4 regions of the Thalassospira sp. CA1 genome follow, and region 2 is predicted to be linked to each of the others. Evidence: predicted binding sites of a transcription regulator. Region 2 holds the regulator's gene; each other region holds the start of a gene.
What was found. The regulator PhoB, encoded in region 2, activates phosphate uptake and scavenging genes when phosphate is short. The targets are predictions, from matches to a motif close to TNTCATAAAACTGTCA.

Region 1 (4,202 bases), on a different contig from region 2:
CCTTAAGACATCACGTCAGATCATGTCGCGGGCCTGAACCAGCTCATCAAAGCGATCCCCATCAAGGAAACCAAGCGCGATGCAGGCTTCCTTCAGGCTGCTGCGTTCCTTGTGGGCCTTCTTGGCCACGGCCGCCGCATTGTCATAGCCAATATGCGGTGCCAAGGCGGTCACCAGCATCAGGCTTTGTTCAACATAGTGCGCGATCTTTTCCTGATCGGCCTCAAGCCCGGCAATGCAGTTGTCGGCAAAGCTGACCGATGCATCGGCAATCAGGCGGATGGATTGCAGCAGGTTATAAATAATCACCGGCTTGAACACGTTAAGGTCCAGATGACCGTTCGAACCACCAACCGTGACCGCAACATGATTGCCCATCACCTGCGCGCAGACCATGGTCAATGCCTCGGCCTGGGTCGGGTTGACCTTGCCCGGCATGATTGATGATCCCGGCTCGTTGGCGGGCAGGACAAGTTCACCCAAACCGCAACGCGGCCCGGATCCAAGCAGACGGATATCATTGCCGATTTTCATCAGCGACGTCGCCAGCACATTAATGACACCCGACATCTCGACACAGGCATCATGGGCGGCCAGTGCTTCGAACTTGTTTTCCGCCGTTTCGAACTCAAGCCCGGTGATTTTTGACACCTGTTTGGCAAATTCGACGTCAAAGCCATCCGGTGCATTCAGCCCGGTACCAAGGGCCGTACCACCCTGTGCCAGTTTACGCAGGCGCTTAAGCGCATCGTCGATCCGGTCCAACCCCAGTGCGATTTGCGCGGCATAACCGGAAAATTCCTGCCCCAGGGTCAGGGGAACCGCATCCTGCATATGGGTGCGGCCGATTTTGACGATATCGCCAAATTCTTCGACCTTCGCGTCAAGGGTCGTTCGCAGGTGCTTAAGGGCGGGTTTCAGCTTTTCCTCGATCTCGACCACGGCGGCGATATGCATGGCAGCCGGAAAGCTGTCATTGGATGACTGCCCGCGATTGACATGGTCATTGGGGTGGACCGGTTCGCGCTTGCCCATCGGTTTGCCCAAAATCTCGCACGCCCGGTTGGCGATAACTTCATTGGTGTTCATGTTGGTCTGGGTACCCGATCCGGTCTGCCAGACGACCAATGGGAAGTGATCCAAAAGCTTGCCTTCGGCAACTTCGGATGCGGCGGCCTCAATCGCCTTGGCCAGTTCCGGATCAAGATTATCAAGGGCGGCATTGGCGCGCGCCGCGGCCAGTTTTTGAACCCCGAACGCCTTGATCAGGGCATCAGGCATGCGTTCACCGCCAATGCGGAAATTCTGTCTGGATCGCTGGGTTTGCGCCCCCCAATACCGATCAGAAGGCACATCAATTTCGCCCATGGTGTCCTGTTCGGTACGGGTGGTCACTGGATTGGTCACGATCATAATCCTCCGTGTCAGAAACAAACTGACCGGGGCGGGAACCCGGCATTCAACACAATAATGCGCTGTGCCGGGAAATATGGTTTGGAATCAGGACGAACGCAAACTCAACCGCGACCAAATTGCGGTTTGACGGATCTATTTATCGGTTTAGGCCAGTCGGTTCATGCCAGGCCATGTTTTTCATCACACCACGCCAAAAGCCGTATTCCCGCCCGTTCAAGCTGGGATGCGAATTCCGGTTCGGGTCTGCGATCCGTGATGATGCCGGTAAGCGCTTCAAGCGGGGCGACATTTTCCAGATAGCGTTGATCAAACTTCGTATGATCAACCATCAGCCAGGTTTCATCAGACCGTTCCATCATTGCGCGTTTAACGGCCACCGCCCGGCGGTTAACGTCACTAAAGCCCTGCCGGGAAATGCCCGATGCCCCGATAAAGGCAATGTTGGCATGGAAACGGCGCAGATATTCGACGGTATCGTTGCCATAGACCGCGTTTTCACGACGATCAAACTGGCCCGGACACATCAAAACATCATCATGATCGGCAAGCTCGGCCATGCCATGCACCACCGCATAGCAGTTGGTCAGAAACGTGCGTGGCAGTTTTGTCGTGCGGGCTGCCAGAAACGGCGCAATCTGGGCCACGGTTGATCCGGCATCAATCATTGCCACATCGCCGGACCGCACCATGTCAGCCGCCAGCATGCCAATGCGTTCAAACCCGGCCACCGCCGATAACTGGCGTTCCGCCAGATCGGGCTGATGGCCCATGGGCCGGGCCGATGCGCCGCCGAACTCGCGTTTGATCAATCCATCGCGGCTCAGCGCGTCAAGATCACGACGGATGGTTTCGGTTGCAACATCGAATCGCTCTGCAAGTGTGGCAACTCTCACATGAGGGTGAACCTGTAACTCTTGCAGAATACGACGCTGCCGCTCTTTTTTTCCCAAACGCAAAGCCACATCCCCCTCAGTTATGGCCGGTTTTGTGCCAATAGCAGGCATCTTAGCAACCCTGAGCGAAACCTTTTGTTACAGTTTTGTGTTGATTTTCCAACTTTTTCAAATTCATAATGTTGATTAAAGCAACAATAAAAACAACAAAACCACATTCAAAAACGGCGGAAAGCCGTCATTCACAGGGAAGAAAGGTTCGAAAACAGTGTTTTCAATTCCGAAAAAAACCGACAGTTTAAAGCTCACCACCCTCCTTGCCGCAATCGGCATGGTCGGCATGGCATCCACCCCGGCCGCGGCGGCAGATGACTGCATCGCACGCGGCGATCTTGACCCGATGTATTGCGACATGGATGGCGACCTTGTTGCCGATGCCCCGCCCGCAGACCAGCAGGTCGATCCGGACACCCTTGTTTTTGCATATACCCCGGTCGAAGACCCGGCGGTTTATGCCGATATCTGGGACCCGTTCCTGCAGCATCTTGAAGAAGTCACCGGCAAGGACGTTCACTTCTTTGCCGTTCAGTCGAACTCGGCAGAAGTCGAAGCCATGCGTTCAGGCCGCCTGCACGTTGCTGGCTTCTCGACCGGCCCGACCCCGTTTGCCGTCAACCTTGCCGGTGCGGTTCCGTTTGCCCTGATGGGTGCGGATGATGGTCGCTTTGGTTACACGCTTCAGCTCTACACCCGTGTAGACAGCGGCATTGATACCCCGGCTGACCTTAAGGGCAAACGCGTTGCTCATACCTCGCCGACCTCGAACTCCGGCAACCTTGCACCGCGCGCACTGCTTCCGGGTCAGGGCATCGTTCCGGAACAGGATTACGAAGTTGTCTATTCCGGTTCGCACGATCAGTCGATCCTGGGCGTTGTCGCCGGTGACTATGACGCAGCCCCGGTCGCGTCTGAAGTTGTCGAACGTATGGCCCAGCGCGATCTCTATGATCCGAACGAAGTCAAAATCATCTATGAAAGCAAGCCTTTCCCGACCACTTCGTTCAACTATGCCTACAACCTGAAGCCGGAACTGGTCGAAAAGATCAAGGAAGCCTTCTTTACCTTTGACATGAAGGGCACCGCCCTTGGTGAAGAATTCAAGGGTGTGTCGAAGTTCCTGCCGATCACCTATCAGGAAGACTGGGCGGTTATCCGCGAAATTCAGGCTGCCAACGGTGTGAAATACACCCCGGACAACCTGAAGTAATTCCTGATTTTCCAATCGATCCGAACTTTGCAGGGCCTGCCAAGGCAGGCCCTGTGCCACCCATTTCATTCGGGGTAACGCAATGCTGCGTATCAAAGAACTTGTAAAACGCTATGGCGAAGAAAAGGCAGTGTTGAAGAACCTGAACCTTGAAGTGCCGGGCGAAAGTGTTGTTTCCATCATCGGCGCATCAGGTGCGGGTAAAAGTACCCTTCTGCGTTGTATCAACCGCCTTGTCGAACCCTCTTCGGGCTCCATCGAACTCAATGGCACGGAACTGACCAAGCTTGAAGGCAAGGCACTGCGTCTGGCACGCCGTCGCATCGGCATGGTGTTTCAGGGCTTCAACCTGATCGACCGTTTGACGGTGATGGAAAATGTGCAATCAGGACGCCTCGGCTATCTTCCGGCATGGCGCGCGGTAACCCGCAAATACCCGCAGGAAGACATTGATCGCGCCTTTCATCTGATGGAACGCGTCGGGATCGCCCATTATGCCGATAAACGTGCCGATGAACTTTCCGGCGGCGAACGCCAGCGTGTCGGTGTGGTCCGCGCCCTGATGCAGGAACCTGAAATCCTGCTGGCCGATGAACCGACCGCATCGCTTGATCCGAAAACATCCC
Region 2 (4,202 bases):
CGCATCGGCATGGTGTTCCAGAAACCCAACCCGTTCCCGAAATCGATCTATGACAACGTGGCCTATGGCCCGCGCATTCATGGTCTGGTCAATTCGCGTGATGAGCTTGATGAAATCGTCATGACCTCGCTCGAACGTGCCGGTCTTCTGAAAGAAGTCAAAGATCGCCTGCAATCGCCGGCAACCGGTCTTTCCGGTGGTCAGCAGCAGCGCCTTTGCATTGCACGCGCGGTTGCCGTCAGCCCGGAAGTCATCCTGATGGATGAGCCGTGCTCGGCCCTTGATCCGATTGCGACCGCCAAGGTCGAGGAACTGATAGACGAGTTGCGTTCGAACTACACGATCGTGATCGTGACCCACTCCATGCAGCAGGCCGCCCGTGTGTCGCAGCGCACCGCGTTCTTCCACCTTGGAAGGCTGGTTGAAGTCGGTGAAACCGATCAGATCTTTACCAACCCGAAGGACGAACGCACCAAGGGTTACATTACCGGCCGCTTCGGTTAAGCGAGCCAGGAGTAGGCATAAATGGCTGATGAACATACCCATATCGTAAGTTCGTTCGACGAGGAACTCACCCGTCTGAACAACATCATTTCGCAAATGGGCGGGCTTGCCGAAAGCCAGCTTATTTCCTCGATCAGATCCATCGTCAAACGCGATTCCGAACTGGCCGAGAAAGTCATCCTGTCCGATCAGCGCATTGACGTGCTCGAACAGGAAGTCCAGGACTTTGCCGTCCGTCTTCTGGCCCTGCGTCAGCCGATGGCAGATGACCTGCGTCAGGTGGTGACGGCCCTTAAGCTGTCAAACGATCTTGAACGCATTGGTGATCTTGCCAAGAACATCGCCAAACGCGCGCAGGTGCTTAATCAGATCCCGCCGATCCGCCCGGTTCAGGCGATCCCGAACATGGCCAAACTGGCCCAGGAAATCATCAAGGATGTCCTGGATGCCTATATCGAAAGCGACGCCGAAAAGGCCCACCGGGTCTGGGAACGCGATCAGGAAGTCGACGATATGTACAATTCGCTGTTCCGCGAATTGCTGACCTACATGATGGAAGATCCGCGCAACATTACCGCATCGACCCATCTGTTGTTCATTGCCAAGAACATCGAACGTATCGGTGATCACGCAACCAATATCGCCGAAACGATCTATTACCGGATCAAGGGCGAAGACCTGCCGGGAATTGACCGGCCAAAAAACGACGCAGCGAACTTCGCTGTTGTCGAACCGAATGACTGACACGGGAGCATAGGAAGATGGACCCAACGGTTCTTATCGTCGAGGACGAGGCAGCAATCGTAACCATGTTGCGCTACAACCTCGAACGCGAGGGGATGCAGGTTGTCGAAGCCGGTGACGGTGACGAAGCGTTGAAAATTCTGGCTGAAACCCATGTCGATCTGGTTTTGCTCGACTGGATGTTGCCGGTAATGTCGGGGATCGAGGTCTGCCGTCAGATCCGCCGCAAGCCTGAAAGCCGCGATTTGCCGGTGATCATGGTGACTGCACGTGGCGAAGAGGGTGACCGCATCCGCGGTCTTGATACCGGCGCTGATGACTATGTCACCAAGCCGTTTGCCATTGGCGAGCTTCTGGCCCGTATCCGCGCACTTTTGCGCCGGTCCGGTCCGGCGCAACCACAAGGGCAGTTGATCTATTCCGACATCGAAATGGATCTCGCCGCCCACCGGGTCAGCCGCAATGGAAAATCGATCCATCTTGGCCCGACCGAGTTTCGTCTGCTGCGCTATTTCCTCGAACATCCGGGACGGGTTTTCTCGCGCGAACAGTTGCTTAACGCGGTTTGGGGCCCGAATATCTATGTCGAAACCCGCACCGTCGACGTTCATATCCGTCGCCTGCGCAAGGCGCTCAATGACGTCAAGGGCACCCGCGATATCATCCGCACTGTCCGTGCCGCGGGCTATGCACTGGACTCTGAAACCGCGGCCTAAGCCGGTTTAGAGCCCGATCCAATTAAAAAAACCCCCGTTGCAGGTTGCAGCGGGGGTTTTTGTTTTAAGGGCGTAACGTCTTCAGGTTTCTTTCTTCGCCGGTTTGTCTGCATTCTCCGACCCTGACGGTTTGCGCTGCGGGCGCGGCGCCAGTTCGTTCATCAAAAGCATGTCCGCACGGCGGAATTTGGCGATTTCGGCATCAATATCTTCCTGCGGCACATCGCACGCGGCCAAAACATGATCGGATAACCGCAACCCGGTTTCCAGAACTTCCGGGATGGCGGCATCCGCCCCGTGGCGCGACAGCGGCCCGATATGGGTGATGTCCTGCGCGCGGGCAAAGATCTTCAGATGCGGGTAATGCTGGCGCAAAAGGGCGACCGTCTTCTCGGTCGCATGCGGGTTCCCCATGGCAACAACCGCAATTTTTGCCTCATCGGTGTGTGCCGCCCGGAAAGTTTCCGGTCTGGACCCGTCGGCAAAGTAAACCGGAAGGCCTTCCGCCCGCCCGCGTGAAACCTGCTGTGCATCACTATCAAGCACCAGGAACGGAATATTGCGCGTCTTGAGCAACCGGGCCAGAACCCTGCCAACGCGGCCGCTTCCGATCACCAGAACATGCTGGTGAATGCCCTCGGACTCCTCGGCAATCTTGCCAAGCTGGTCTTCTTCCTTGGGATGAAGCTTTTCCTCGATCTTGTGACCAAGGCTGATCAGGGTCGGGGTCAGCGCCATCGAAATCGCCACCACCGGGATCAGCATGGCTGCCATTTCAAGCGGCACCGCGCCGTTCTGGGCGGCCAGGGCAAACATGACAAAGGCAAATTCACCGCCGGCGGCCAAGCTCATCGCCACCCGGATGGCAAGGCCGGTTTCAAACCGGATCGCGCGCGCCAGAACGAACAAAACCGCCGTCTTGATCACCAGCAACAGCACCAGCCACATGACGATGGTGCCAAATTCGTTATACACAACGTCGGCATCAACCGACATGCCCACCGACATAAAGAACAGCGACAGGAACACGCCGCGGAACGGTGAAATGTCGGCTTCGATCTGATGGCGGAACTCGGTTTCGGCCAGCATCACCCCGGCGATAAACGCCCCCAGCGCCATCGAAAGCCCGGAAACCTCGGTCAATGTGCTGGCGGCTAGCACAACAAACAGCGTGCCGATGGCAAACAGTTCCGGGTTCTTAAGCGACGCGATATAGCGAAACAGGCGCGGCAACACATAGCGCCCGACCAGTAACAACAACGCGACCGACCCAAAACCAAGCAGGATGCTCATCCACGGGCTGGTTTCCGTGCCAGCATCACCTGCCGCCTGCACCATGATCAGGAACGGACCAACCGCCACGTCCTGCAATAACAAAATGGCAAGGGCCGCACGGCCAAACCGGGTATTGAGCTGCTTGTCATCGGAAAGCTGTTTGAGGATGATCGCGGTCGATGAAAGCGCAAGCGCCCCTGCAATCACCAACGCCGTCGGCAGCGGGAATTCCATGACAACCAGAAGCCCCAGAAGGGCTGCCATCGACACCAGAATTTGCAAAACACCCAGACCGGCAAACCGCCCGCCAATCACGCGCAAACGATCACGCGAAAGCTCCAGCCCGATCATGAACAGCAGGAAAACCACGCCCAGTTCGGCAACCGTGGAAATGTCTTCGCGTTCGGAAATCAGGCCAAAGCCGAATGGCCCGATAAAGAACCCGCCAATCAGAAAGCCGATGATCGAATTCGCACGCAGCTTGTGCGCAATCGGCACCGCAATGATCGCGGCAGTCAGAATAAGAAACAGCTCAAACAGGACGCTGTGATGCATGGCGAAATTCGTTCCGGAAGGCGGTCAAATAATCAATGGGTATCAGGACCTAAATGCCTGAAAATAACGAGATTACAACGATAACGAAAATAACCCTGCCAGTCGTGGGTAAATTTGCGGCATTGGCGAAATTCACCGCCCAATCGCACTATAAAGTGCTGTGTCGATTGTCACCGCCTGATGACTTGCCATTCGCGCTGCCAAATGCCATCTTCCGCGGGCCCGACAACGGGCCGGTTTAATCGCTTTTGAAACGAGCAGATATTTTGGAACAGCTAATCCCCTATCTTCAGATCATCGCGGGTCTTGTATTGCTGACAGCAGGTGGTGAATTCATCGTAAGGGGGGCGGTTGGTCTTGCACTTTTGCTGGGCGTTTCCAAGGTGATCGTCGGTCTGACGATTGTCG
Region 3 (4,202 bases), on a different contig from region 2:
CGCGCATGTCATCAGACAGCAGGCTGATCACCAGCGCAGTAATGCCCCCGACCGCGACAAAGGCGATGTTCAGCGCAAGCGAGAGCTTGATCGGATGTTCGTCCCGGCATTTGGTGCGGGTCAAGATCATCGCCACCGCATACAGCATGGCCGCAAACAGCGGCAACAATGCATAACCATTAAAGTTTCCGGCATCCGGACGCAGAATAAACAACACCCCCGCAAAGCCGATGATGACGGCAAGCCAGCCGGTTTTACTGATTTTGCTGCGGGTCGTGATGGCGCTAAACAGCGTGATGAAAATAGGCAGGGTATAATAGGTTGCCGCCGCCACAGACAGGGTCAGATGCGGCAAGGACAGATAATAGCAAACCCACATCACAACCAGTAAAAGGCTGCGCAAGGTGGTCCAGCCAAAAGCATGGCCAAGGCGCAAGGCCGACGGGACACGAATTGCCAGATAGCCCAACAGAAAGGGAATGGCGATTGCCGATCTGATGACGAATATTTGCCAGATGACGAACTGGCTGCTCGATTGCTTGATCAGCGCATCGCCCAGTGACAGGGCGAAAACGGTAAATATGATCGTCCCGACAGCAAGTGGGACACGATCACGATGCGGGGTGGCGGCGTTGGCAGTCGCTTTCATAACATCCTGCGTGGTGGCGCGTGGTGGCACATGGTGGCGCGTGCAAAGCGGTTAAAGCCCGATACATGACCCTAACACCATTGCGCGGCAAAGATGAACCCCGGAGGTCGCGCAGAAGGTTAGATGTAAAAAAAGGCGCCCCGGTCGGGACGCCCTTTAACGTAAGTACGCGGCAAGGATTACTCGGCCGGGCCTGCCCACGGGGTCATGGCATTGAGTTTGTCCTGGCGGCGTTCGTCGCCGGACTTGCCCCAGTCGCCACCGAAGGCGGCTTCTTCCCATGAGCCGTAGCTCGGGTTCGGGAGCATGAACCAGCGTTCGCCCCAGTAATTACCGTACTTTTCCATGACTTCGAGACGTTCAGCGATTGAGCCATCGATTTCGTCGGTGAAGTCACCGAAATTGTCACCGAACTGCATGATCACGCGGTAATCTTCAGCGACAGCCGCCCGGCGCGGGGTTTTGTTCGAGCCCCATTCTTCGACTTCACCACGCAGCATGACATGCTTTTCATCCGCATAGGGGAAGCCATATTTCTTGAGGTTTTCGATGGTAGGTTCTTCTTCCGGGGCCTTGCGGTTCGAGACATAGAAGACTTCAACACCGCGTGCCGCCGCGGCCTTGGTGAATTCCAGCGCGCCCGGGGTCGGGGTGGAAATCATGTCATGCACAAACGCCGCCCAGGTTTTTGAGCTGTAATGGGTTTTGTCGGTGACAACCCATGCCTGATAGGCGGAGTTATCCAGAACGGTTTCATCCACGTCCAGAATGACCGCTGGCGGCTTGGTCATATAGTTGCCGTCCTGCTCGAGTGCTGCGGTCCAGCTGTGATCGCCAATGGCGGCATCCAGCAAACGGGTTGCACCGGCATAGACCGACATGGCGGTCGTTTTGTATTCGACCGATGTCTGCAGCCAAAGCGTGCCGTTCAGGCCGTCATTCTGTTCCGGCTCTGCCTGTGCGCCGAATGCGCAAAGCGCACTGGTCGCAACAATGGCAGCAACGCCAAATGATTTTGCGATAAAGGTCATGTGTAGTCTCCCTGTTGATTTCCCGACGCATTGCGTCTGACCATGCAGTCAGGATTTCATAACCATGCCACCGCAGTGCGATAAAGAAAAAGCCTTTTTCCAGAATCAATTGGAAAAAGGCTTTTGCAATCGGTTTAACAAAGCCGCCAACGCCTTGGAGCACACTCTGTTTCAGGCGGTTGGGCGCTTTTCAAACGTGGCAAACCCGTCTTCGAGGGCCGGTTCTTCGTGAATGCGATCAACGCGCGCATGGGTCGGGCCTTCATGGCAGGCGGTGATCATGGATTGCACCACCTTGGCCGGACCGCAAAAGACCGCCTCGACCGAGCCATCATTGCGATTGCGCACCCAGCCGGTCAGATCGCGTTTGCGGGCTTCTTCGACGGTCCAGGCGCGATACCACACACCCTGCACCCGGCCTTCGATCCGGGCGTGGACGGCGATGTTGCCATCCCCCGTTGACGGGTCGGGGCTTGTATCGGTCATGATCGGGCCTCCTCCCTTGTCGATGGTTTTATCCTGGGCTTATTTCGCGCCGGGAATCTTGGCATGCAGGTGGGCGGTGTCCTGAAACTTCTGTTTCTGCTCATACGATGCCGGGGCCTGATGGCTATCCTTCCAGGCGTCATAGGTCATGCCATAGACGACTTCGCGCGCCCCATCATAATCCATGGCGACACCGCGTTCGCGGGCAGCGGCCAGATACCATTTGGCGAGGCAATTGCGGCAGAACCCGGCAAGGTTCATCAGATCGATATTCTGAACATCCTTGCGATCTTGAAGGTGCATGACAAGGCCACGAAAGGCAGCGGCTTCGAGTTCGAGCTTGGTTTGCGGATCAAGATCGGCAGCCGGGCCGTTGGCCAAAACGGCCTCGGTGGACATTTCAGAACCGGCGCAATCAGACATGTTCCATACTCCCGCTGGTCTTTTGGTTTTCGAGTTTTTCGATGATCCCGGGCACGTGGGCAATGCTTTCGGCCGTGATGACCTTGTCATTGTCGATCTCGGTCTGATCGACCATTTCATGGACCCAGGTGATTTCATAGGGAATGTGGATTGCGGTCGCGCCGCACGCAAGGACCGGCAGGATATCGGATTTCATCGAGTTGCCGATCATGATCGCCTCTTCGGGTTCGACGCCATAGCGGCCAAAGATGTTGCGATAGGTCAGCGGGTCCTTTTCCGAGACAATCTCGATCCCGTCAAACAGGTCCTCGAACCCGGAGCGATCAATCTTGAGCTGCTGGGCGATCAGATCGCCCTTGGTGATCAGGACTACCTTGTAATTCGGGTGCTTGGCATATTGCTTGAGCACTTCCTCGGCCCCGTCAATGATCCGGGTGGGCGCACGCAGCATGGATTTGCCGGTTTCGGCCAGTTTGTGGATGTCCTCGGCGCTGATTTTGCGATCAGACAATTCGATCGCGGTTTCAATCATCGACAGGGTAAAGCCCGTCACGCCATAGCCATAGATGGAAAGGTTGGCCAACTCGGCCTGATAGAGACGATCATCAACCTGTTCGGGATCAACATAATGTCCCAGCATTTCGCGAAGCTGCACATGGGCTTGGCGGAAAAGTGGCTCGTTGTGCCACAGGGTATCGTCGCCATCAAAAGCAATCAGCTTGTACATTCTTAAGCCTCGTTTCTTGTTATTGGATGGCCGCAGGCACGTTCAATGCGTTGGCAGTCAACCTCGATGTTCACAGGGTATTACGGCCTCAATTCACGACCATATGGCAGTGCAAACGCCTCGTAAAGCCCCGTTATCTGTATTTAATATGCGTGAAACGGATCGGAAAGGCCTTGAAAACACAAGTGTTTGAACTGGTTAGGGTTCAAACCCAAAAAAGGCGCCATCCGAAAACCCGGACAGCGCCTTGATCAAGCATCACCCCAGAGGGATCGGGTGGCTTATTCGTCTTTTTCGAACTCGATGATGATGGCATCGACCGAGAGGTTTGCGCCCTGTTCGGCGTGGATCTTTTTGACCACGCCCTTGCTTTCGCATTTAAGGACGTTTTCCATTTTCATGGCCTCAAGGATGCAGAGCTCCTCGCCCGGCTGGACGGTCTGGCCTTCCTCGACCGAGACCTTGACGAGCAAGCCCGGCATTGGCGAGAGCAGGAAGTTCGACATGTCTGGCGGGGCCTTGAACGGCATCAGTTTTTGCAATTCCGCGACGCGTGGCAGCATGACCTTGAAGTGGCGCTGTATGCCGTTGGCGGCGAGTTTGTACCCCACCCCTTCGATGTCGATCTGCACACAGACCGGCGCACCGTCGATTTCACCGACAAACAGCGGATCGCCGATCTTCCAGTCCGAGACCACGCCATAGCTGCGATCCCCGATGGCGACAATGTAATCGCCGTTAACACCATCGAACTCGATATCGAACGGGGTATGTTCATCCCCGCAAACCGCGACCCAGCTTTCGGCGATTTCAAGCGGATGGTCACTGACCTGGCCGGTGATGCCGGCATTGCGTTCAGCGTGGCGTTGATTGATGTAGGCCGCGA
Region 4 (4,202 bases), on a different contig from region 2:
CGTTCTTCCGGCGGTAGAAACCGCCCCTGCATCGGGCACGTTAAAGTTCACCTGTCGGGCTTTGGTAAGGCGGGCAGGTGAGGGGGGTATTTGGGATTGCTGGGCGCGCATAAGCACCACCTGAGACTGCATCGTGAAATGCTGCCCATTGAGCGAGATCGTCTGCGGTCAAGAGGTGTGGGCTATTCGCGCGGTTCTGCGTAGCGTTCGGTCAGTTTGGTCAGGGCCGCGACAGTTGCCTGTTCGACGGTTGAGCCAAAACCGGTCACGCGGCCGGCAAGAATGACATAAAGCGAGTCGATGTGAAGCTGGATCACCAGCAGCTGTTTTTCGTTGGCCGTGGTGCGGTCAGCAACGAAGATTTCCATCGACTTTGCGATTTGGGTCATCAGGGGATACTGGAACGTTCCGCCCAGGGCCTTGACCGAATAGGCAAGGTCATTTGCCGCGATGATGGCTTCTGGCCGCTTGGGCTTGTCGCGCAGGGCGTTGATTACCAGTTTGCGGCATTCCATGAGGTCCTTGCCGATGTCACGGACAAAGGTCTCGGAGCTGCGCTGTACAACCTGTTCGAGCTCTTCAAGCTGTTCAGGTGACAGGTTGATGTCAAATCCCTTGATGAAGTTGACAGCTTTGCGTTTCAGATCGGTCTGCGCAGGGATGATCTGCACATTCTTCTTTTTCTTAGGTTCTTCCGGCTTCACGATGGCTCCGCTTCCCCAGTCATAATGGGTCATTCGTCAAGGCTCCTACGATCAGGACCATCAAACTGGACCTGTCTGCGACGTCGGTCCGGGCCAAAATACGTTCCAGTGTTAATGAAACGTCTTGGTCGGGCGATGACCGAAACCAGACGGCTGTAAAGTGCCTTGGCGTTAAAGGGTTTGGCAAGAAATTCAGTAATCCCAAGGTCACGCGCCGTCGTCACATAACGCATCTCGGAATGTGCGGTCAGCATAATCACCGGAATGAACCGGTTTGGCGAATTGGTCGAATTGCGCATGACATCTAGGAATTCAAGGCCATCCATACCGCGCAAGCGCCATTCACAAATCACGATATCAATTTTTTCGGTGCGTAGTACGTCAAAGGCATTATTCGGCGATTTTACACGCTGGATATGACTGGCTCCGAGATAGGCGAGCGTGTCATAGACCACCTGAGCTGAAATCTTGTCCCCGTCAACGATCAGAAAACTAATCTTACTAAAGTCTATTTTCGCGTTCATCCGGCCTCGGTTCCTGAGCATCATCACGAAATGCGTCGCTGTTCAGGGGGATACAGCAGCAAATCTAACCAGTTGCTGATGTATAAACCCTTATACCTTTGTCTGGTTTCCAGCAAGGCCAAACCACTCTGTGTTCAGCCCGAAAATCTGACAAATACTGACCCCAAGCCAGTTGAAAAGTTAGAACAAACGACGTTTACGTCTTTTTGTTTTTGATGCTCGCGTCCGGTTTGAACACACCCAATATTGGGCCTTTTTTTCAATAGTAAAGAGGAAGATCTTTTTTATTTCATGGGCTTGGTGACGCCGTCGTCATCAATCACCTTAACGGCAACACCGGACTCCTCGAACATTTCGGTCGATATCTTCATATCCTGTTCCCAGCGTTCAAGAAAGTCCGCGGTTAGTTTCGACTTGTCGACATAGACCTCGGCGATGCCCGCCTGGATGATGGCGCGCGCGCAATCGCAGCACGGAAAGTGCGTCACATAGAGGGCGCAGCCATCAAGCGATGTGCCGGTGTAACTGGCATTATAAATCGCATTGCGTTCGGCATGTTCGGTATAGGCGTATTTTTCCGGACGCCGATGGCGGCTTTCGACTTCGTCATCGACCCCGCGCGGAAACCCATTATAGCCGACAGCACGAATTTCTTTTTTCGGGCCGATGACAACCGCACCGACCTGGGTGCTGCGGTCTTTTGACCAGTCTGCAATATGGGCTGCAAGTCCAAGAAAGCGGTGGTGCCATTTGCTCATGAAAAGGGTCCTGTCTGCGCCATAAAATTGGTCTGTTGGGCATTCGTTTTTGACCGGCAGGTTTCACCGGTACGCGTTCTTTAAAGAAGGTGCTTCTTGTAATTGTCCAGCGAAAAATCACATTTTTGTAAAGGCATTTAATGAAAAGTCCCTGTTCAAATAGGGGCTGATTGATTATTAAGGGGTTACCCCCAGAAAAGATCAGGACGCCTTTTCGTCTCGCCGCAGATGCAGGCCGAAGCGGGAAGGCTCACGTGTAAACCGAATAACAAGAGGTAGTAGCCGATGCGCCGTCAACGTAAGGCGAAGATCATCGCGACCCTGGGGCCGGCAAGTTCAAAGCCAGAAATCCTCGAGAAAATTGTGCAGACAGGTGTGGATGTGTTCCGCCTGAACTTCTCGCATGGGGAACACTCAGAACATCTGGCCCGTTTTGAAGCGATCCGTGTCGTCGAAGAAAAACTCGGCCGCCCGATCGGTATTTTGATGGATCTTCAAGGTCCGAAAATTCGTGTTGGCACCTTTGCCGACGGTGAAGTTGAACTCACCGCCGGTGATACGTTCAAATTCGATATGGACAAGAAGCCGGGTGACAACACGCGCGTGTCGCTTCCGCATCCGGAAGTCTATGCTGCAATCAAGCCGGGTGCGAACCTGCTGCTTGATGATGGCAAACTGCGCATGCGTGTTGAGAAATGCGACGACAAGTCGGCCGAATGTACCGTCATTACCGGTGGGCCGCTTTCCAACCGCAAGGGTGTCAACCTTCCGGATGTGATGTTGCCGCTTTCACCGCTGACCGAAAAGGACCGTGCCGATCTGGATTACGGTTTGGAGATGGGCGTTGATTTCGTGGCGCTTTCGTTTGTGCAGCGTCCCGAAGACGTTGCCGAGGCCCGCAAGATCATTCAGGGCCGTGCAGCCATCGTTTCCAAACTGGAAAAGCCGCAGGCGATTGATCACCTTGATGAGATTGTCGATCTGTCGGACATGATCATGGTCGCCCGTGGTGACCTTGGTGTCGAATGCCCGCCGGAAGATGTGCCGATCCTGCAGAAACGTATCATTAAAGCGTGCCGCGAAGCTGGCAAGCCGGTGATCGTTGCAACCCAGATGCTTGACTCGATGGTGTCCAATCCGGCCCCGACCCGTGCTGAAGCATCCGACGTTGCGACCGCGATCTATGACGGTGCCGATGCGGTGATGCTGTCAGCCGAAAGTGCGGTTGGTAAATACCCGCTTGAAACCGTTTCGATCATGGACCGTATCCTGCGTCGTGTGGAGCAGGACGATCTTTATTACCGTATGCGTGACGCCAACCGCCCGGATCCGGAGCATAACGCACCGGATGCGATCAGTGCGGCGGCCCGTCAGGTGGCCACCACCATCGGTGCGAAAGCGGTAGTTAACTATACATCGTCCGGGTCGACGGCATTCCGTGCTGCACGTGAACGTCCGGAAGTGCCAATTCTTGGCCTGACCCCGCGGATTCAGACCGCACGTCGTCTGGCGCTGTGCTGGGGCGTGCATCCGGTCTTTACCCGTGATGCCACCAACTTCGCCGAAATGGTCGGAATTGCGACCGAAGTGGCAAAGCGTGAAGAATTTGCAGGACCGGGTGATTCGCTTGTTATCACCGCCGGTGTGCCGTTCGGAACGCCGGGGGCGACCAATATTCTGCGCATCGCATGGGTCGGCAATAATTAACGCAAATGATTGCGTGAAACGATTTTCGATGACGGGCGTCCTTTTGGGGCGCCCGTTTTCATTTGCGCGGACAGCAAGAATTCCGTCGGCGTGCAGGTTTTTCGATGGCGACGGGCAGGAGGGGGCATAGACCCCTGTATCGTTAATGTTTTTTTGAGTCTTTGCGCCGATAGTCATTCTGTAATCAAGGCTCTGTCTATTGATATGTGCTCTTGAGATTGGGTTATGAAAATTAGACGCCTTGTCTGGTTGTGTAACACTGTCAGTTTGGGTTAAGCTGTTCTGACAAAACACAAAAATAAGGCATCGCAACGTCGATGCCGATACGCCGCCAGGCACGGGACCAGGGGAATTACTGCGATAATGCTGAGTTGGATGTTCAATCGGCAGAAAAATGCGGGCAATGGGGGGCTTGATGATAAAGCCTCGGCCAAACTGCGTGATCTGGCCGACACTGTTCGCACCATCGCACCTGAAACGTTTGGATCTGATACAGGTCGCGTTCAGGG

Region 1: phnD (phosphate/phosphite/phosphonate ABC transporter substrate-binding protein) is a predicted target of PhoB. The motif match lies at 2,448-2,463, and genes of this name have one in related genera.
Region 3: AC5Q5A_RS16350 (5'-nucleotidase, lipoprotein e(P4) family) is a predicted target of PhoB. The motif match lies at 1,814-1,829, and genes of this name have one in related genera.
Region 4: AC5Q5A_RS04125 (deoxycytidylate deaminase) is a predicted target of PhoB. The motif match lies at 2,104-2,119, and genes of this name have one in related genera.

Annotation. Positions count from the first base shown of each region.
Region 1 covers NZ_JBZCIA010000003.1:191,641-195,842, forward strand. The annotation lists gene fumC (class II fumarate hydratase) at 16-1,413, opposite strand; gene AC5Q5A_RS07715 (DeoR/GlpR family DNA-binding transcription regulator) at 1,575-2,420, opposite strand; gene phnD (phosphate/phosphite/phosphonate ABC transporter substrate-binding protein) at 2,578-3,576, shown strand; gene phnC (phosphonate ABC transporter ATP-binding protein) at 3,659-4,202, shown strand, end outside.
Region 2 covers NZ_JBZCIA010000001.1:642,113-646,314, forward strand. The annotation lists gene pstB (phosphate ABC transporter ATP-binding protein PstB) at 1-504, shown strand, start outside; gene phoU (phosphate signaling complex protein PhoU) at 526-1,248, shown strand; gene phoB (phosphate regulon transcriptional regulator PhoB) at 1,266-1,964, shown strand; gene AC5Q5A_RS02920 (cation:proton antiporter domain-containing protein) at 2,046-3,794, opposite strand; gene AC5Q5A_RS02925 (calcium/sodium antiporter) at 4,061-4,202, shown strand, end outside.
Region 3 covers NZ_JBZCIA010000010.1:144,267-148,468, forward strand. The annotation lists gene AC5Q5A_RS16345 (DMT family transporter) at 1-649, opposite strand, end outside; gene AC5Q5A_RS16350 (5'-nucleotidase, lipoprotein e(P4) family) at 829-1,680, opposite strand; gene AC5Q5A_RS16355 (acylphosphatase) at 1,852-2,166, opposite strand; gene AC5Q5A_RS16360 (DUF1244 domain-containing protein) at 2,206-2,589, opposite strand; gene AC5Q5A_RS16365 (HAD family hydrolase) at 2,582-3,316, opposite strand; gene accC (acetyl-CoA carboxylase biotin carboxylase subunit) at 3,598-4,202, opposite strand, start outside.
Region 4 covers NZ_JBZCIA010000002.1:19,505-23,706, forward strand. The annotation lists gene AC5Q5A_RS04115 (hypothetical protein) at 183-737, opposite strand; gene AC5Q5A_RS04120 (response regulator) at 734-1,228, opposite strand; gene AC5Q5A_RS04125 (deoxycytidylate deaminase) at 1,513-1,986, opposite strand; gene pyk (pyruvate kinase) at 2,272-3,693, shown strand; gene AC5Q5A_RS04135 (DUF2336 domain-containing protein) at 4,057-4,202, shown strand, end outside.